Regions from separate parts of the Enterobacter sichuanensis genome, predicted to be linked through region 3. Evidence: predicted binding sites of a transcription regulator. Region 3 holds the regulator's gene; each other region holds the start of a gene.
What was found. Region 3 encodes sigma-54, which starts transcription at its own class of promoters, with help from an activator protein. Its sites were predicted from a motif close to GTTGGCACANNTTTCGCTNT; they were not measured.
Positions count from the first base shown of each region.

Region 1: glnK (P-II family nitrogen regulator) is a predicted target of sigma-54. The motif match lies at 4,028-4,047, and genes of this name have one in related genera.
Region 2: glnA (glutamate--ammonia ligase) is a predicted target of sigma-54. The motif match lies at 2,674-2,693, and genes of this name have one in related genera.

Region 1 is NZ_CP027986.1:1,074,542-1,081,624, forward strand. Features, by position in the region: gene C1N69_RS04965 (Lrp/AsnC family transcriptional regulator) at 1-300, shown strand, start outside; gene C1N69_RS04970 (SmdA family multidrug ABC transporter permease/ATP-binding protein) at 331-2,103, shown strand; gene C1N69_RS04975 (SmdB family multidrug efflux ABC transporter permease/ATP-binding protein) at 2,096-3,877, shown strand; gene glnK (P-II family nitrogen regulator) at 4,098-4,436, shown strand; gene amtB (ammonium transporter AmtB) at 4,472-5,758, shown strand; gene tesB (acyl-CoA thioesterase II) at 5,831-6,691, opposite strand; gene C1N69_RS04995 (YbaY family lipoprotein) at 6,895-7,083, shown strand, end outside.
Region 2 is NZ_CP027986.1:4,642,699-4,649,781, forward strand. Features, by position in the region: gene yihX (glucose-1-phosphatase) at 1-448, opposite strand, end outside; gene typA (ribosome-dependent GTPase TypA) at 580-2,403, opposite strand; gene glnA (glutamate--ammonia ligase) at 2,780-4,189, shown strand; gene glnL (nitrogen regulation protein NR(II)) at 4,360-5,409, shown strand; gene glnG (nitrogen regulation protein NR(I)) at 5,421-6,833, shown strand; gene C1N69_RS22435 (YshB family small membrane protein) at 6,944-7,054, shown strand.
Region 3 is NZ_CP027986.1:4,164,954-4,172,036, reverse strand. Features, by position in the region: gene mtgA (monofunctional biosynthetic peptidoglycan transglycosylase) at 1-685, shown strand, start outside; gene npr (PTS phosphocarrier protein NPr) at 725-997, opposite strand; gene rapZ (RNase adapter RapZ) at 994-1,848, opposite strand; gene ptsN (PTS IIA-like nitrogen regulatory protein PtsN) at 1,894-2,385, opposite strand; gene hpf (ribosome hibernation promoting factor) at 2,468-2,755, opposite strand; gene rpoN (RNA polymerase factor sigma-54) at 2,778-4,211, opposite strand; gene lptB (LPS export ABC transporter ATP-binding protein) at 4,259-4,984, opposite strand; gene lptA (lipopolysaccharide ABC transporter substrate-binding protein LptA) at 4,991-5,545, opposite strand; gene lptC (LPS export ABC transporter periplasmic protein LptC) at 5,514-6,089, opposite strand; gene kdsC (3-deoxy-manno-octulosonate-8-phosphatase KdsC) at 6,086-6,652, opposite strand; gene kdsD (arabinose-5-phosphate isomerase KdsD) at 6,667-7,083, opposite strand, start outside.

The DNA.
Region 1 (7,083 bases), 1.6 Mb from region 3:
TTATTAGATCCCGAAAAACTGGGGCTTGGGTTGACGGCTTTTGTCCTGATAAAAACGCAGCATCACAGCAGCGAATGGTATTGCCGCTTTGTCACGCAGGTCTCGGAAATGCCGGAGGTGCTCGGTTTCTGGCGAATGGCCGGCGAGTACGATTACCTGATGCGCGTTCAGGTGGCCGACATGAAGCGCTATGATGACTTCTACAAACGGCTGGTGAACAGCGTACCGGGATTATCGGACGTCACCTCGAGCTTCGCCATGGAACAGATTAAATACACCACAGCGTTACCTATTGAATAACTTCGTAAAATACCTTCAGGAACAAACCGCGTGCGATTATTTGCCCAACTAAGCTGGTACTTTCGTCGGGAGTGGCAACGCTACCTCGGCGCCGTATGCCTGCTTATTATCATTGCCATTTTGCAGTTGATCCCGCCGAAAGTGGTGGGATACGTCGTGGATGGCGTCACCGAACAGCATTACACCACCGCACGGGTGCTGATGTGGGTTGGCACGCTGGTGCTGACGGCCGTCATTGTTTATCTGCTGCGCTACGTCTGGCGCGTGCTGCTGTTTGGCGCGTCCTACCAGCTGGCCGTAGAGCTGCGTGAGGATTTTTATCACCAGCTGAGCCGGCAGCATCCTGAATTTTATCTGCGCCATCGTACCGGGGATCTTATCGCGCGCGCCACTAACGATGTCGATCGCGTGGTCTTTGCCGCCGGGGAAGGGGTGCTGACGCTGGTGGACTCGCTGGTGATGGGCTGTGCGGTGCTGATCGTCATGTCCACACAGATCAGCTGGCAGTTAACCCTGCTTGCCCTGTTGCCGATGCCGCTCATGGCGCTGGCGATCAACCGCTACGGCGAACAGCTGCACGAGCGTTTCAAGCTGGCGCAGGCGGCGTTTTCGTCGCTAAACGACCGCACCCAGGAGAGCATGACCAGCATCCGGATGATCAAAGCGTTTGGCCTGGAAGACAGACAGTCGGCGCTGTTCGCGGCCGATGCCGCCGACACGGGGGCGAAGAACATGCGCGTCGCGCGTATCGACGCCCGGTTTGACCCGACCATCTATATCGCGATTGGCATGGCCAACCTGCTGGCGATTGGCGGCGGAAGCTGGATGGTGGTTCAGGGGACGTTAACCCTGGGGCAACTGACCAGCTTTGCCATGTATCTGGGGTTGATGATCTGGCCGATGCTGGCGCTGGCCTGGATGTTTAACATTGTGGAGCGCGGCAGCGCTGCCTATAGCCGCATTCGCGCCATGCTGGCCGAAGCGCCGGTGGTCAATGACGGTAGCGAAGTGGTACCAGAAGGGCGCGGCGTCATGAAAGTCGACATCCGCCAGTTTGTCTATCCGCAAACGGAACATCCGGTACTGGAGAACGTCAGTTTTACCCTTCAGCCCGGCCAGATGCTGGGCATCTGTGGCCCGACAGGATCCGGCAAAAGTACCGTGCTCTCACTGCTCCAGCGCCATTTTGACGTTACGCAGGGCGATATTCGCTTCCATGATATTCCCCTGACAAGGCTGATGCTGGATGAGTGGCGAGGCCGACTGGCGGTCGTCAGCCAGACGCCGTTCCTGTTTTCAGACACCGTGGCAAACAACATTGCCCTTGGACGCCCGAGGGCGACGCAGGAAGAGATTGAGCATGTGGCGCGGTTAGCCAGCGTACATGATGACATTCTGCGCCTGCCGCAGGGCTACGAAACGGAAGTCGGGGAACGGGGCGTCATGCTGTCCGGTGGCCAAAAACAGCGTATCTCGATTGCGCGTGCGCTGTTGCTGAATGCGGAAATCCTGATCCTGGATGATGCCCTTTCCGCCGTGGATGGCCGTACCGAACATCAGATCCTGCATAACCTGCGCCAGTGGGGTGACGGGCGCACGGTGATTATCAGCGCCCACCGTTTGTCGGCGCTGACGGAAGCCAGCGAAATTCTGGTATTACAACATGGGCATATTGCCCAGCGCGGGCAGCACGAAACGCTTGCGGAGCAACCAGGCTGGTATCGAGATATGTATCGCTATCAACAGCTTGAAGCGGCGCTGGACGATGCGCCAGAACACGCTGAGGAGGCCGACAATGCGTAAGCTCGGAACAATGTGGCCGACGCTGAAACGTCTGCTGGCCTATGGCTCGCCGTGGCGTAAACCGCTGTCCGTGGCCGTGCTTTTACTGTGGATTGCTGCAGTGGCTGAAGTGAGCGGCCCGCTGCTCATCAGCTACTTCATCGACAATATGGTTGCCAAAAGCTACCTGCCACTGGGGCTGGTGGTGGGCCTGGGCGTGGCCTACGTAGGTTTGCAGCTGGCGGCCGCCGGTCTCCACTATGCCCAGTCGCTGCTGTTTAACCGGGCCGCGGTGGGCGTCGTACAGCAGTTGCGCACGGACGTCATGGACGCCGCGCTTCGCCAGCCGCTCAGCGAGTTTGATATCCAGCCCGTCGGGCAGGTGATTTCGCGTGTGACCAACGACACCGAGGTGATCCGCGATCTGTACGTGACCGTGGTGGCAACCGTGTTGCGCAGCGCAGCGCTGATTGGCGCGATGCTGGTGGCGATGTTCAGCCTCGACTGGCGCATGGCGCTGGTGGCCATCACTATCTTCCCGGCAGTGCTGATCGTGATGGTTATCTATCAACGCTACAGCACGCCGATTGTGCGTCGGGTGCGCACCTACCTGGCCGATATCAATGATGGCTTCAACGAAGTGATCAACGGCATGAGCGTCATCCAGCAGTTCCGCCAGCAGGCACGTTTTGGCGAGCGGATGGGGGAAGCCAGCCGTTCGCACTATATGGCGCGCATGCAGACGCTGCGGCTTGATGGGTTCCTGTTGCGCCCGCTGCTGAGCCTTTTCTCCGCGCTGGTGCTTTGCGGGCTGCTGATGCTTTTTGGCCTGACCACACAAGGGACCATTGAGGTGGGCGTGTTATACGCCTTTATCAGCTACCTTGGCCGCCTGAACGAACCCTTGATCGAGTTGACGACCCAGCAGTCTATGCTCCAGCAGGCGGTGGTGGCAGGGGAGCGAGTCTTCGAGCTGATGGACAGGCCGCGTCAGACTTACGGTAACGATGATCGTCCTCTGCAAAGCGGGGCGATTGCCTTTGATAACGTCTCGTTTGCCTACCGCGACGACCAGCTGGTGCTGCAGGATATCTCGCTTGCTGTTCCGTCACGCGGGTTCGTGGCGCTGGTGGGGCATACCGGCAGCGGTAAGAGCACGCTAGCCAGCCTGTTAATGGGGTATTACCCGGTCAGCCGCGGTGAAATTCGCCTCGACGGACGCCCGCTGGCGTCTCTCAGCCACACCGTGTTACGCAAAGGCGTTGCGATGGTGCAGCAGGATCCGGTCGTCCTGGCCGATACCTTCTACGCCAACGTAACCCTGGGGCGAGACTACACTGAGGAGCAGGTCTGGGACGTGCTGGAAAAAGTGCAGCTGGCAGAGCTGGCACGCGGGTTTAGCGACGGCATCAGGACGAAACTGGGCGAGCAGGGAAACAATCTTTCTGTTGGACAAAAACAGCTTCTGGCGCTGGCGCGCGTGCTGATTGAAACGCCGCAGATCCTGATTCTGGATGAAGCGACGGCCAGCATTGACTCCGGCACCGAGCAGGCCATCCAGCAGGCACTGGCTGCCGTACGCGACCATACCACGCTGGTGGTGATTGCCCACCGCCTGTCCACCATCGTCGACGCGGACACGATCCTGGTGCTACATCGCGGACACGCCGTTGAGCGCGGTACGCACCGCGAACTTCTGGAGGCCAAAGGGCGTTACTGGCAGATGTACCAGCTGCAGCTGGCGGGCGAAGAGCTGGCAGCCAGCGTGCGCGATGAAGAGTCGCTTAGCGCCTGATGCACTAAAATGAGGCGATGCGCTAACAGTCATTCCTGTTGGTGCAAAACTGAAACGCACCCTGCACCGGCATGGTGCGTTTTTTTTCGCCGGTTCGTTAATCAGGACCGTGTAATGCTCATCACACCGCTGTTCCCTCCGGTTTTCATTTCTGGCACACCCCTTGCAATAGCTTCTGCGTAAGCTGCGGCCATTACCGAATTCTGACTGGAGGGGATCTATGAAGCTGGTTACGGTTGTAATCAAACCATTCAAACTCGAAGACGTGCGTGAAGCGCTGTCTTCAATGGGTATTCAGGGACTGACTGTCACCGAAGTGAAAGGCTTTGGTCGTCAGAAGGGTCATGCCGAGCTTTATCGCGGGGCGGAATACAGCGTTAACTTTCTGCCAAAAGTAAAAATTGATGTCGCGATTGCTGACGATCAGCTTGATGAAGTCATTGATGTCATTAGCAAAGCGGCCTACACCGGCAAAATTGGCGACGGCAAAATTTTCGTTGCCGAACTGCAGCGCGTCATTCGCATCCGTACCGGCGAATCTGACGAAGCGGCACTGTAATTAACGCCTGGCACACAGTGATAGGGATCGAGAAAATGAAGATAGCAACACTTAAAACGGGTCTGGGTTCGCTGGCGCTGCTGCCGGGCCTGGCGCTGGCCGCGCCTGCGGTGGCAGACAAAGCCGATAACGCCTTTATGATGATCAGCACCGCGCTGGTGCTGTTCATGTCCATTCCGGGCATTGCGCTGTTCTACGGCGGCCTGATCCGTGGCAAAAACGTTCTCTCCATGCTGACGCAGGTTGCCGTGACCTTCGCACTGGTCTGCGTGCTGTGGGTGGTTTACGGGTACTCCCTCGCTTTCGGCACCGGCAACGCATTCTTCGGTAACTTTGACTGGGTGATGCTGAAGAATATTGAACTGACCGCGCTGATGGGCAGTTTCTATCAGTATATTCACGTGGCGTTCCAGGGCTCGTTCGCCTGCATTACCGTCGGGCTGATTGTGGGCGCACTCGCCGAGCGTATTCGCTTCTCTGCCGTCCTGATCTTCGTGGTGGTCTGGCTGACGCTCTCCTATGTGCCGATTGCGCACATGGTCTGGGGTGGCGGTCTGCTGGCGACGCACGGTGCGCTGGACTTCGCAGGCGGTACCGTTGTGCACATTAACGCCGCAGTAGCGGGTCTGGTGGGTGCCTACCTGATTGGCAAACGCGTGGGCTTCGGTAAAGAAGCGTTCAAACCGCACAACCTGCCGATGGTCTTTACCGGTACAGCGATCCTCTACTTTGGCTGGTTTGGTTTTAACGCAGGCTCAGCAAGTGCCGCGAACGAAATTGCCGCGCTGGCCTTTGTGAACACCGTTGTGGCCACGGCGGGTGCGATCCTCTCCTGGGTATTCGGCGAGTGGGCGGTGCGCGGTAAACCTTCCCTGCTGGGTGCCTGCTCGGGTGCGATTGCCGGTCTGGTCGGTATCACCCCTGCGTGTGGGTATGTCGGTGTAGGTGGTGCGCTGCTGGTCGGCCTGGTGTCGGGTCTGGCGGGTCTGTGGGGCGTGACGGCGCTGAAACGTCTTCTGCGCGTGGATGACCCTTGCGATGTGTTTGGCGTGCACGGCGTGTGCGGCATTATCGGTTGTATCATGACCGGTATCTTCGCGGCGAAATCACTGGGTGGCGTGGGCTATGCGGAAGGCGTGACCATGGTTCATCAGGTGCTGGTGCAGCTGGAAAGTATTGCGATCACCGTTGTATGGTCTGCCGTTGTCGCTTTCATTGGCTACAAACTGGCGGATATGACGGTCGGCCTGCGTGTACCGGAAGAGCAGGAACGCGAAGGTCTGGACGTCAACAGTCACGGCGAGAATGCGTATAACGCCTAAGGTAAAAGCAAAACGGCAACTTCGGTTGCCGTTTTTAGTGTTTGTTCCCTCTCCCTGTGGGAGAGGGCCAAATCAACCTCTGTTGCGCATTACCCCTTCCTGCACCGTCGAGGCGACCAGCACGCCATCCTGCGTATAAAACTCTCCACGCACAAACCCGCGCGCGCTTGATGCCGACGTGCTCTCCACGCTGTAGAGCAACCACTCGTTCATATTGAACGGACGGTGGAACCACATGGAGTGATCAATCGTCGCAACCTGCATCCCTTTTTCGAGGAAGCCGACGCCGTGTGGCTGCAGCGCCACCGGCAGGAAGTTGAAATCTGACGCATAACCCAGCAGATACTGATGAACGCGGAAGTCCTCTGGTACGGTACCGTTAGCCCGGATCCAGACCTGGCGCTTCGGTTCCGCGGTGTGACCTTTCATCGGGTTGTGGAACTCGACGGGGCGGATCTCAAGCGGCTTATCGCAGAGAAACTTCTCTTTAACCTGTGGCGGAAGCAGATGCGCCAGCGCACGGGCGATATCGGTCTCTGATTGCAGCGAGTCGGGGGACGGGGCCGGGGGCATCTCTTTCTGATGTTCGTAGCCAGGCTCCGGTGCCTGGAAAGAGGCGGTCATGTAAAAGATGGGCTTTCCGTTCTGGATAGCCGCGACGCGTCGTGCGCTGAAACTGTTGCCATCTCTCAGGACTTCAACATCATACACAATCGGTTTTGCGCTATCGCCAGGACGTAAGAAGTAGCTGTGGAATGAATGCACCAGACGGTCTGCCGGGACAGTCTCCTTTGCAGCGTACAGCGCTTGTCCTACGACTTGCCCACCGAAGACCTGGCGTAAGCCTAAATCTTCGCTCTGTCCGCGAAAGAGTCCTTCCTCAATTTTTTCCAGGTTCAGTAATGTCAGCAGATTGTTCAGTGCCTGACTCATAGTTGTCCTCAATAAACGCCGTAGCGAAAGATAGGCTGAGTATAACGCAGAAATGAAAGTGGTCCGATGGGTAGATTAATCTGAATATCGGGACGATTTCAGGCATTAATCAGTGATTTGTGCCACACTTATATGCGTTATGTGATTGAAACGACATCGGATGGGATCGATCCCGCTGGTGCATTGATGATAAGGAGACTTCAATGAAACTCGTGCCCATGCTAAGTGGTGTAGCTATTGCGGTGGCGTTGTCCGCCTGTGCCGGTAAGAGCGCCCAGGTGCCAGTGCCAGCGGCAGATCCGAACGGGATCAATACCCTTTCGCAGCAATCCATTCAGCAGCCTAACGTTTCCGGTACTATCTGGATTAAACAGAAAGTGGCGTTACCGCCG
Region 2 (7,083 bases), 480 kb from region 3:
CAGCCTGATAAATTCGCGCTTCAGGTTTACGCATCCCCATCTCCTGAGAGAGGTAGATTTTGTCTGCGGCGGCCTTAACCTCAGGGTACTCCTCAGGCCAGAACGTGGTGTGCAGGCGGTTGGTATTCGACAGCACAACCACCCGGTGGCCCTGCTCGCGCAATTTATGCATGATGTCGATCACCTCAGGCCGTATGGCGACAAAAACCGCCTGCCAGCCGTGGGAAAACTGCTCGTAGCTTAACGGTAGATCCATCTCCTGGCAGAAACGTTCCGCGAATTCTTCATCGCTGATCTCACCGCGCTCATGCTGGTGGAAGGTCTCGCCCATTGTGAAATTCTGCTTTAACGTCGCCAGCGGAACACGGCTAAAATCGCTCCATGCGCCCAGCACCCGATTGAAATCGATATCGACGATTACGTTTCCTAAATCAAAGATATAAAGCATGTTTATCTCCTGCTCGCCGTGGAAAAGTAACTGTAGCGGGAAAGATAAGGTTTGGCTATGAAGTCCACGCCGGGTTGAAAAAGAAAAACCCCGCCACAAGGACGGGGTTTTGTTGACCAGAGAGGAGTGAATTACTCTTCTTTCGCACCGCGCATTGCACGTTTACGATCGTTCTCGGTCAGGTGACGTTTACGGATACGGATAGACAGTGGCGTCACTTCTACCAGTTCGTCGTCGTCGATGAATTCCAGAGCCTGCTCCAGGGTCATCTTGATCGGTGGAACCAGAACCGTTGCTTCGTCAGTACCGGACGCACGCATGTTGGTCAGTTTCTTACCGGTCAGGCAGTTTACAGTCAGGTCGTTAGAACGACTGTGAATACCGATGATCTGGCCTTCATAAACTTCAGCACCGTGACCCAGGAACAGCTTGCCGCGATCCTGCAGACCGAACAGCGCAAACGCAACCGCCTTACCCTGACCGTTGGAGATCAGTACGCCGTTGTTACGCTGGCCAACTTCACCCGGACGCACGTCGTCGTAGTGGCTGAAGGTAGAGTACAGCAGACCGGTACCAGAGGTCATGGTCATGAATTCAGAACGGAAGCCGATCAGGCCACGGCTTGGGATCACGTAGTCGAGACGTACGCGGCCTTTGCCATCTGGATTCATGTTTTTCAGGTCACCTTTACGCTCACCCAGCGCCTGCATCACAGAACCCTGGTGCTGCTCTTCAACGTCCAGCGTCACGTTTTCGAACGGCTCTTGTTTACGGCCGTCGATTTCGCGGAAGATAACTTTCGGACGGGAAACCGCCATTTCGAAACCTTCACGACGCATGTTTTCGATCAGAACAGACAGGTGCAGCTCGCCACGACCAGAAACGCGGAATGCATCAGCGTCTTCGGTTTCTTCAACGCGCAGCGCAACGTTGTGCACCAGCTCTTTGTTCAGGCGGTCAAGGATCTGACGAGAGGTAACGAATTTACCTTCTTTACCACAGAACGGAGAGGTGTTGACGTTGAAGAACATGGTAACGGTTGGTTCATCAACAGACAGGGCTGGCAGCGCTTCCACGTTCTGCGGATCGCAGATGGTGTCAGAGATGTTCAGCTCGCCCAGACCGGTGATAGCGATGATGTCGCCCGCTTCAGCCAGATCGCTGTCGATACGCTCCAGACCCAGGTGAGTCAGCACTTTGCCGACTTTACCGTTACGGGTTTTGCCTTCGCTATCGATGATAGTAACCTGCTGGTTTGGCTTCACTTTACCGCGTTTGATACGGCCGATACCGATGACGCCAACGTAGTTGTTGTAGTCCAGCTGGGAGATCTGCATCTGCAGTGGACCATCCAGATCAACATCCGGTGCCGGTACGTGATCGACAATCGCCTGATACAGCGGGGTCATGTCTTCCGCCATATCTTCGTGATCCAGACCCGCGATACCATTCAGCGCCGAAGCGTAAATGATAGGGAAGTCCAGCTGTTCGTCGGTCGCGTCGAGGTTAACGAACAGGTCGAATACCTGATCAACAACCCAGTCAGGACGTGCGCCAGGACGGTCAACCTTGTTGATAACAACAATAGGTTTCAGGCCATGGGCAAATGCTTTTTTGGTCACGAAGCGCGTTTGCGGCATAGGGCCGTCAAAGGCGTCAACCACCAGCAGCACGGAATCCACCATGGACATCACGCGCTCAACTTCACCACCGAAGTCGGCGTGCCCTGGGGTATCAACGATGTTGATACGGTAGTCATTCCATTTAATAGCGGTGTTTTTCGCGAGGATGGTAATCCCACGCTCTTTCTCCAAATCGTTGGAGTCCATCACACGCTCTTGAGTTTCGGCACGCGCATCAAACGTACCGGATTGCTGCAGCAGCTTATCAACCAGGGTAGTTTTACCATGGTCAACGTGCGCGATGATGGCGATGTTACGCAAATTTTCGATCACAACTTTGCCTCAGGCATTAGAAATAGCGCGTTATTGTACACGGATTAATCGCACTACAAAACAGGATCACAAACATCCTCCGCAAACAAGTATCGCAGAGATGCTTTGTGATCGCTTTCACGGAGCGAAAAAGGACACTTTAACGAAAATTGCACCAATATGGTGCTCGGTGTTCACACTAAAGCACTATACTGGTGCAACATAACCATTGTGGTGCAGCCCTTTTGCACTATGGTGCGCATGATAACGCCTTTTTGGGGTGTTTTAAAAGTTGGCACAGATTTCGCTTTATAAAAAATACATGGCAACAGCCAGTACAAACAGAAACTGAAGACCTCGTTACCACGACGACAATGACCAATCTGGAGAGTTAAGTATGTCCGCTGAACACGTTTTGACGATGCTGAACGAACATGAAGTGAAGTTTGTTGATCTGCGCTTCACCGATACCAAAGGTAAAGAACAGCACGTCACAATCCCTGCTCATCAGGTGAACGCCGAATTCTTCGAAGAAGGCAAAATGTTTGACGGCTCCTCCATTGGTGGCTGGAAAGGCATTAACGAATCCGACATGGTTCTGATGCCAGATGCAACCACTGCGGTCATTGATCCGTTCTTCGAAGAACCAACTCTGATTATCCGTTGCGACATCCTCGAGCCAGGCACCCTGCAGGGCTACGACCGCGACCCACGTTCTATCGCGAAACGCGCTGAAGAGTACCTGCGTTCTACCGGCATCGCAGACACCGTTCTGTTCGGGCCAGAGCCAGAATTCTTCCTGTTCGATGACATCCGTTTCGGCGCGTCTATTTCTGGTTCCCACGTTGCTATCGATGACATCGAAGGCGCATGGAACTCTTCCACCAAATACGAAGGTGGTAACAAAGGTCACCGTCCTGGCGTGAAAGGCGGCTATTTCCCGGTTCCTCCGGTCGACTCTGCACAGGACATTCGTTCCACCATGTGTCTGGTGATGGAAGAGATGGGCCTGGTTGTTGAAGCGCACCACCACGAAGTGGCAACTGCTGGTCAGAACGAAGTGGCTACCCGCTTCAACACCATGACCAAAAAAGCGGACGAAATTCAGATCTACAAATACGTTGTGCACAACGTTGCGCACCGTTTCGGTAAAACCGCGACCTTCATGCCAAAACCGATGTTTGGCGATAACGGTTCCGGTATGCACTGCCACATGTCTCTGTCCAAGAACGGTACCAACCTGTTCTCTGGCGACAAGTATGCCGGTCTGTCTGAGCAGGCGCTGTACTACATTGGCGGCGTAATCAAGCATGCTAAAGCGATCAACGCCCTGGCGAACCCAACCACTAACTCCTACAAGCGTCTGGTCCCGGGCTACGAAGCGCCAGTGATGCTGGCTTACTCTGCGCGTAACCGTTCTGCTTCTATCCGTATCCCGGTGGTGGCGTCTCCTAAAGCGCGTCGTATCGAAGTTCGCTTCCCGGATCCAGCGGCTAACCCATACCTGTGCTTCGCAGCACTGCTGATGGCGGGTCTGGATGGTATTAAGAACAAGATCCACCCAGGCGAAGCGATGGACAAAAACCTGTACGACCTGCCGCCAGAAGAAGCGAAAGAGATCCCACAGGTTGCTGGCTCTCTGGAAGAAGCCCTGCAGGCGCTGGACGCAGACCGCGAGTTCCTGACTGCAGGTGGCGTATTCACTGACGACGCTATCGATGCTTACATCGCCCTGCGTACCGAAGAGAACGACCGCGTGCGCATGACTCCGCATCCGGTTGAGTTCGAACTGTACTACAGCGTTTAATTAAGTTGTTTTACTCGGCGTGACAAGCGCCGGGAGTAGTTGCCGTGGAAACTTTTAGCCCATCTCCGGATGGGCTTTTTTCTCCACCAACAACCTGATCTCACGCGCTTTTTACGCCGAAAACGCTATACTGCACTAAATTAGTGCAAACAACTCCAGGAGACTGCTGAATGGCAACTGGCACGCTGCCCGATGCTGGGCAGATCCTCAATTCTTTGATTAACAGCATTTTGCTGGTCGATGACGAGCTGGCCGTGCATTACGCCAACCCGGCGGCGCAGCAGCTGCTTGCCCAAAGCGCGCGTAAACTGTTTGGCACCCCGCTTCCGGAACTCCTGAGCTATTTTTCACTGAATATTGGCCTGATGCAGGAAAGTTTGCAGGCGGGCCAGGGGTTCACCGATAACGAAGTGACGCTGGTGATCGACGGGCGCTCGCATATTCTGTCGCTTACCGCGCAACGTCTTCCTGAAGGATTGATCCTGCTGGAAATGGCGCCGATGGATAATCAGCGTCGACTGAGCCAGGAACAGCTTCAGCATGCGCAGCAAATTGCCGCCCGCGATCTGGTGCGGGGCCTGGCGCATGAAATCAAAAACCCGCTGGGTGGGTTACGCGGCGCAGCGCAGCTTCTGACCAAGGCGCTGCCCGACCCTGCGCTGGCGGAGTACACCAACGTCATCATTGAGCAGGCAGACCGTCTGCGTAATCTTGTTGATCGTCTTCTCGGGCCGCAACAGCCGGGAATGCATGTCACAGAAAGCATCCATAAAGTGGCTGAACGGGTGGTGAAACTCGTCTCTATGGAGCTGCCTGAGAACGTCACGCTGGTGCGTGATTACGACCCAAGCCTGCCGGAACTGGCGCATGACCCGGACCAGATAGAACAGGTCCTGTTGAACATTGTGCGCAATGCGCTGCAGGCGCTGGGGCCGGAAGGAGGCGAGATTATTTTACGCACCCGCACCGCTTTCCAGTTGACGTTACATGGCGTGCGCTACCGTCTGGCAGCCCGAATCGACGTTGAGGATAACGGGCCCGGTATTCCCTCGCATCTGCAGGATACCCTGTTCTACCCGATGGTCAGCGGGCGCGAAGGCGGGACCGGCCTGGGATTATCCATTGCCCGCAGTTTGATCGACCAACACTCTGGAAAAATTGAATTTACCAGTTGGCCGGGACATACCGAGTTTTCGGTTTTCCTGCCGATTAAAAAATAAAGGTGACGTTTATGCAACGAGGGATAGTCTGGGTAGTCGATGACGATAGCTCCATCCGTTGGGTGCTTGAACGCGCGCTCACAGGGGCAGGATTAAGCTGCACGACGTTTGAGAGCGGCAGCGAAGTGCTCGACGCACTCACCACTAAAACGCCGGACGTGCTGCTTTCGGATATTCGTATGCCGGGTATGGACGGGCTGGCGCTGTTAAAGCAGATCAAACAACGCCACCCCATGCTTCCGGTCATCATCATGACGGCACACTCCGATCTGGATGCTGCGGTGAGCGCCTATCAGCAAGGGGCGTTCGATTACCTGCCCAAACCGTTTGATATCGACGAAGCCGTGGCGCTGGTTGAGCGCGCGATTAGCCATTATCAGGAGCAGCAACAGCCGCGCCATACGCCCGATTTTGGTCCAACGACAGACATCATCGGCGAAGCGCCGGCGATGCAGGATGTGTTTCGCATTATTGGCCGTTTGTCCCGCTCATCCATCAGCGTATTGATTAACGGTGAATCAGGAACCGGTAAAGAGCTTGTAGCGCATGCATTACATCGCCACAGCCCGCGGGCAAAAGCGCCGTTTATTGCTCTGAATATGGCGGCAATCCCGAAGGACCTGATTGAGTCCGAACTGTTCGGCCATGAAAAAGGGGCATTTACCGGTGCGAATACCATTCGCCAGGGGCGCTTCGAACAGGCTGACGGCGGCACGCTGTTCCTGGATGAGATCGGCGATATGCCGCTGGATGTCCAGACCCGTCTGCTGCGCGTGCTGGCCGACGGGCAGTTTTATCGCGTGGGCGGTTATGCGCCGGTGAAGGTGGATGTGCGTATTATTGCCGCGACCCACCAGAACCTGGAGCAGCGGGTGCAGGAAGGTAAATTCCGTGAGGATTTATTCCATCGCCTGAACGTGATTCGCGTTCATCTGCCACCGCTGCGTGAACGTCGTGAAGATATCCCTCGCCTGGCGCGTCATTTCCTGCAGGTGGCCGCCCGTGAGCTGGGCGTGGAGGCCAAACAGCTTCACCCGGAAACCGATGCCGCGCTTACGCGTCTGGCGTGGCCAGGCAACGTACGTCAGCTGGAAAATACCTGCCGCTGGCTCACCGTGATGGCCGCCGGGCAGGAAGTATTGATTCAGGATTTACCGGCTGAGCTGTTTGAAGCCACGGCCCCCGAAAGCAGTACCGGGCACGCGCTGCCGGACAGCTGGGCGACGCTGCTGGCACAGTGGGCCGACCGTGCGCTGCGTTCCGGTCATCAAAACCTGCTTTCTGAAGCTCAGCCAGAGATGGAACGTACGCTGTTAACCACCGCGCTTCGTCATACCCAGGGCCATAAGCAGGAAGCCGCTCGCCTGTTGGGGTGGGGGCGTAATACCCTGACGCGCAAGCTTAAAGAGCTGGGTATGGAATAATATCCGCTCTTGTGTAAAGGTTATTAATTGAGCGCAAATTGCCGTAATTTTGCGCTTTACTGTTTCATTGAGTTTTGTATGATCGTGCCCGGAAATTGGGGGTGAACATCATGCTGGAAACATTGGTGAATATGCTCTCTAGCGGAGCCGCTGAAAGCCACACGCCACAAACCGCCGTTGCGGCTGTGCTGTGTGCGGCGCTGGTTGGGCTGTTTAGCTAACGAGCTGTCAATGAAAAGCCGGGTGGCGG
Region 3 (7,083 bases):
CCTGTTGCGCATCGTTCTTGTGCTGGCGGTCTTCTGGGGCGGGGGACTCGCCCTGTTCAGCATTCTGCCCGTGCCATTTTCTGCCGTGATGGTTGAACGTCAGCTCGGCGCATGGTTTACCGGTGATTTCAGCTATGTCGCGCATTCTGATTGGGTGAGCATGGACGACATCTCGCCCTTTATGGGGCTGGCCGTGATTGCGGCGGAGGATCAGAAATTCCCGGAACACTGGGGGTTCGACGTCGCGGCCATAGAGAAGGCGCTGGCCCATAATGAACGCCACGAAAACCGCGTGCGCGGCGCATCAACTCTGTCACAGCAGACGGCAAAGAATCTGTTTTTATGGGACGGCCGCAGCTGGGTACGAAAAGGGCTGGAAGCGGGGCTGACGCTGGGCATGGAAACGGTCTGGAGTAAAAAGCGCATTCTGACCGTCTACCTGAATATCGCTGAGTTTGGCGATGGGGTATTTGGCGTGGAAGCGGCTGCACAACGCTATTTTAATAAACCGGCCAGCCGGTTGAGTATGTCTGAAGCGGCGTTATTGGCCGCGGTGTTACCTAACCCTATCCGCTTTAAAGCCAGTGCCCCGTCAGGGTACGTGCGAAGCCGTCAGGCGTGGATTCTGCGTCAGATGCGTCAACTGGGTGGGGAAGGGTTTATGCAGCGTAATCAGCTGATGTAAGGCGGGTAAGCGCAGCGCCACCCGCCAGAAAATGAGGCGTTAGTCTTCGTCAAAACCGGCGTTAAACAGCGCAACCACCGCCGCCAGCGCTTCCTCTTCCTGAGGGCCGGTGGCTTCAACTTCAATCTGGCGGCCTTTGGCGGAGTCCAGCATCAGCAGCGCAATCACGCTGTTTGCTTCCGCTTCGGTACCTTCATCATTTCGCAGCAGAACTTCCGCATCGAAACCCTGCATCAGTTCAAACAGCTTCATCGCCGGGCGCGCGTGCATGCCCAGCTTATTGGTGATCTCAACGGTTTGTTTTACGGTCATGTTTTACGTTTTTCCAGCGTGCGATGACGGGACTGAACGTTCTTCCCGCGCGAGCGGAAATAGTCGGCCAGCTGTTCGGCGATGTAGACCGAACGATGTTTACCGCCGGTACAGCCAATCGCCACCGTCAGGTAGCTGCGATTGTTTGTCTCCAGCATAGGTAACCATAGCTCAAGGTAGCTTCGCGTCTGGTAGATAAAATTGTGAACTTCTGTGTGCCTGTCGAGGAAGGCCGCGACGGGTTTATCCAGACCGGTCATGGGACGCAGTTTTGGATCCCAGTGCGGGTTCGGCAGGAAGCGCACGTCGAAAACATAATCCGCATCAATTGGAATCCCGTGCTTAAAGCCAAAGGATTCGAACACCATCGTCAGTTCGCGCTCGCGCTTGCCCAGCAACCGGGTACGCAGCATTTCCGCCAGCTCGTGAACGGACATCTCAGAGGTGTCGACAATCAGGTCAGCGCGTGAACGCAGCGGCTCCAGCAGGTCGCTCTCTTCGTCGATAGCGCTCTCCAGAGAGAGGTTCTTGCTGGAAAGCGGGTGCAGACGACGGGTATCGCTGTAGCGACGGATCAGGGTATTGCGGTCTGCATCAAGGAACAGTAGCTGAGGCGAAAACGCATCAGGCAGGTTACTCATCGCCTGTTCAAAAATTTCAGGCGATTCAGGCATGTTACGAACGTCGATACTGACGGCGGCAGAGGTTTGTCTTTCCGCAAGCGTGCGAGCCAGATCGGGTAGCAACACGACCGGCAGGTTATCTACGCAGTAAAAACCCATGTCTTCCAGCGCGCGCAGAGCAACGGACTTCCCCGACCCTGAACGACCACTGACAATCATCAGCACCATGTTCCGTTTCTCCTCAGGACAACAGATGTGAAGGCCATCTCCTGGTTATGCATCATCCTGATTGCCTTCTGCTTCAGTGATAATCTGATAGAGCTCTTCATCACTTTGGGCCGAGCGCAGTCGGCGGCAAATGGTTTTATCGGCCAGACGTTTGGCAACCAGCGACAGCGTATGCAGATGGGTTTTCGTCTGGTCGGCAGGCACCAGCAGCGCGAAGAGAAGATCGACGGGCTGGTTATCAATGGCATCGAAGGCAATGGGTGTTTCAAGCTGCACAAACACACCCACGGCACGCAGGGTATCCTCTTCCAGTTTGCCGTGCGGGATGGCGATGCCGTTGCCGATACCGGTACTGCCCATTTTTTCACGGGTCAGGATCGCTTCGAACACCACCTGTGGCGGCAGGCCCAGCTGTTTTGCGGCCAGCTCACTGATGATCTCCAGCGCACGTTTTTTGCTCTGGCAGTGAACAGCACTGCGGGTACATTCCTGGTTAAGGACATTGCTCAGTTGAAGAGCGGAATCGTTGTTCATCATAATTTCACCTAAGCGCTAACTGTACAAATGGCCTGTTGTGTTTCACAACAGGCCGTCCTGCACCCGTTAACTGCCCGGACAATTAGTGTTGTTTCAGTTTATCTTTATGTTTATTGAGCTGTCGCGCAAGCTTATCAATCAAGCCGTCGATAGCCGCGTACATGTCTTGCCCTTCCGCACTGGCATGAAGTTCCCCCCCATTAACATGCAGGGTGGCATCCGAGATGTGAGTCACTTTCTCCACTTTCAACACAATATAGACCTGGTTGATCCTTTCGAAATACTGCTCGAGTTTTGCAAACTTCGTATTCACAAAGTCGCGTAAAGCCTCAGTAATTTCGACGTTTTGTCCAGTGATGTTGAGCTGCATAGTGTCTTCCTTATCGGTTGTGTCAGACCAGCTGTTTACGCTGGTTGGACGGCGGAATGGATAAAGACTCTCGATACTTCGCGACAGTACGACGTGCCACCATAATACCCTGTTCGGACAGCATGGTGGTTAACTTACTGTCACTCAGTGGCTTCGCGGGGTTCTCCGCGGCGATCAACTTCTTCACCAGGGCACGAATCGCGGTTGAGGACGCTTCGCCGCCACCCTCGGTATTGACGTGGCTGGAGAAGAAATACTTAAGCTCAAAAATACCGCGTGGACTGTGCAGATACTTCTGCGTGGTGACACGGGAAATGGTTGATTCATGCATCTCGACGGCCTGGGCGATATCCGCCAGCACCATCGGTTTCATATACTCTTCGCCCTGCTCAAAGAACGCCTGCTGCTGTTCGACAATGCAGCGGCTGACGCGAAGCAGCGTATCATTACGGCTCTCCAGACTTTTGATCAACCATCGCGCTTCCTGCAAATTGCTACGAATATATTGATTGTCGGAGTCGTTACGCACGCTGGTGCACATGGAGGCATACTGCTGGTTGATTTGCAGGCGAGGAATACTGTCAGAATTCAGTTCAACGACCCAGCGGCCATTGTGTTTTCGGACCAGCACATCCGGGATCACGTATTCGGGTTCGCTGGTCTGGATCGACTGACCGGGGCGCGGATCGAGCGACTGTATCAGATTCACCGCTTCTTTCAGCACGTCTTCTTTCAGCCGCGTGACGCGCATCAGGGTGCGGAAATCGTGGTTAGCCAACAGATCCAGATAATCGCTGATGATTAAGCGCGCCTCATCAAGCCACGGCGTCTCTTTGCTGAACTGAGAAAGCTGGATCAGCAGGCAGTCGCGCAGATCTCTTGCGGCCACGCCTACCGGATCGAAACGCTGAATGCGCTTCAGAACGGCTTCAACCTCCTCAAGCTCAATCTCTTCGTCGCCCATGCTTTCGAGGATGTCGTCCAGCGTGACGGTTAAATAGCCGGTGTCATCAACGGCATCGACAATGGATGTGGCAATCGCACGATCGGTGTCGGAGAAGGGGGTCAGTTCCACCTGCCACATCAGGTAATCCTGAAGCGACTGAGTGGTTTCTCCCTGATAGACCGGTAGCTCATCGTCCTGGTAGTCCGCACGCGTTCCGGATGGGGTTCCGGCGGTGTAGATCTCATCCCAGCTGGCATCCAGCGGAAGCTCGTCCGGCATCTCTTTTTGTTCGAGTGCATCCGCGGTGTCGAGCGCTTCTGTATCCTGCGATTGCTGGGTATCTACCTCGTCATGAAGATCGGTTTGTTCCAGCAGGGGGTTACTGTCCAGCGCCTGCTGGAGTTCCTGCTGAAGTTCTAACGTGGACAGTTGCAACAGGCGAATTGCCTGCTGTAGCTGCGGCGTCATTGCCAGTTGTTGGCTGAGCCTTAATTGCAAACCTTGCTTCATGTTCAGAGCATTTTTCTCCGGTTCGGCGTTACGTTACCTCTACCCTATCAGAGTCTGAAGTCTTCCCCAAGATAGACGCGCTTAACATGATCATCTTCGAGGATTTGTTGCGGCGTACCGTGGGCGATCAGGTTACCCTGGCTCACAATATACGCACGTTCACACACGGCCAGCGTTTCACGCACGTTGTGGTCGGTGATCAACACGCCAAGCCCGCTGTCGCGCAGGTGCTCAATGATACGTTTAATGTCGATAACGGAGATCGGATCAACACCCGCAAACGGTTCATCCAGAAGGATAAATTTCGGGTTTGCGGCCAGCGCACGCGCAATCTCAACGCGTCGGCGTTCCCCACCGGAGAGTGCCTGACCGAGGCTGTCGCGCAGATGCTCAATGTGGAACTCTTCCATCAGCTCGTTGGCACGATCCTGACGCTGTTCGCTGGTCAGATCGTTACGAATTTGCAGAACCGCCATCAGGTTATCGTAAACGCTAAGGCGACGGAAAATGGAGGCTTCCTGCGGCAAATAGCCGATCCCGCGGCGTGCGCGTGCATGCAGCGGCAGAAGGCTGATGTCTTCATCATCAATGACAATGTTGCCAGCATCGCGCGGCACAATGCCAACGACCATGTAGAAGGTTGTCGTTTTACCCGCACCGTTAGGGCCAAGCAGGCCCACAATTTCGCCGGAGTTAACGGTCAGACTGACATCCTCTACGACACGGCGGCCCTTATAGGCCTTCGCGAGATTTTTTGCAGTTAATGTTGCCATAACGAATTAGTTACTCTTCTTCTGTGCCGGGGCCTGGCCTTTGCCTTTGTCCTGCAGCTGCGACGGTACCAGTACGGTGGTGACGCGTTTGCCTTTCTCGCTGGAGGCCTGCATTTTTTGCTCTTTAACCAGATAGGTAATCTTGTCGCCGGTAATGTTGCTGTCCAGCTGTTCCAGGTACGCATTTCCGGTCAGGATCACCAGATCCTTCGCCAGCTCATAGTGCATATGCGTGGCATGGCCTTTCACCGGTTTGCCGTTGTCCTGCATTTGGTAGAAGGTCGCCGGATTACCGTAGCCATCGATAATCTCTTTGCCCTGCTCGCCACCCGGACGGGTAACAACCACCTTGTCGGCGTTGATTTTGATGGTGCCCTGAGTCATGACGACGTTACCCGTGAAGGTGACGACATTACCCTGCATATCAAGAGACTGGGTGTCGGACTCGATATGAATCGGCTGCTCGGTATCGCCCGTTACAGCAAGCGCGGGGAGACTGGTCGCCAGCATCGCGCTGGCGATAATTACTTTAAGGCTGAGTTTGTTTGTTTTGAATTTCATAGGAGGTTCTAACCTTTTCAATCAGCTCGGCGTTTTTGCTGCGTAAGTTCCCGCGCATTCTCAAACCGCTGGAATTAAATGTTGTGCCATACAGAGTAACCAGATCCTGCGACGTCACATCCTGGGTCACCAGGTTGATCTGGGCATTATCCGTCGTAATTTTTCGCAGTTGCGAGTCAGCGGTCAGGGCGTTGACTTCAACGTGGCCATACAGATAAAGCATACGGTCATTTGTCAGTTTTGCCCGGTCTGACTTGATTGACCACGTCGGTACTTTGTCCTTATCAAACGTGGTCATAACAGGTTGGGTAAACCACGAAATACCGTCATCTGAAAAATATTCAACATGCTGGGCAATCAGGCGATAGTTCAGCGCGCCTTGCGGGCTGTAGACCACAGTGTCGCTGTGATCGCTTTTATAGGTTGGATCGTTATTGTTGATCACTTCCGTTTGCGTATCGTCGCGATCGGCAAGGTTCACGCCAATCAATACCAGGGCGATAAGCGAAAGCAAAATGATAACCCAACGTCTGGTTTTACTCATATCGATTGCCCTTTGGCCTCATCAAGCTTGCCCTGCGCCAGCAGGAGCAGATCGCAGACTTCACGGACGGCACCTCGGCCCCCGTTGATGTGGGTAACGTAGTCCGCACGCGGGATCAGCAGCGGATGCGCATCGGCAACGGCGATACTCAGCCCAACTTCAGCCATTACTGGCCAGTCAATCAGATCGTCCCCGACGTAGGCCACCTTTTCCGGTGCGATAGCCAGTTTACCCAGTAAATCGTTGAACGCCGCCATCTTATCGGATTGACCCTGATACAAATGGGTAATGCCTAAGGTTTCACAGCGGTCTTCTACCAGTTTAGCTTTCCGTCCGGTGATGATAGCCACCTCGATACCTGAGGTCAGCGCACAGCGGATACCGTAGCCGTCGCGAACGTTAAACGCTTTTAGCTCTTCACCGTTATTACCCATATAAATCAGGCCATCGGAGAGTACGCCATCCACATCCAGAATGAGCAGGCGAATGTTTTCCGCCTTTGCCATCATCTGGGTACTGACCGGACCATAACAGGTTGCAAGGGATGCACCCGCATTACTCATTGTCTTATCCTTCATTACACTACGCCTGCGCGCAGCAGATCATGCATATGTACCACACCCAGCAACTGGTCGCCATCGGCAACCATGACGGAGGTGATATGACGGGACTGCATAAGGTTCAGCACATCCACAGCCAGCGTACCCGGACGCACGCGAATGCCGCCGGGTGTCATCACATCGGCAATGCCCAGCGTACGGACATCCACACCCATGTCGAACACGCGACGCAGGTCGCCATCGGTGAAGATCCCCTGAATTTTCATCAGATCGTCGCACACGACCGTCATACCCAGATTCTTACGGGTGATTTCCAGCAGCGCATCACGAAGGGAGGCGTCTTTACTGACGTGGGGGATTTCATCCCCGGTGTGCATAATATCGTTAACCCGCAGCAGCAGCTTACGCCCCAGCGCGCCCCCCGGGTGGGAAAG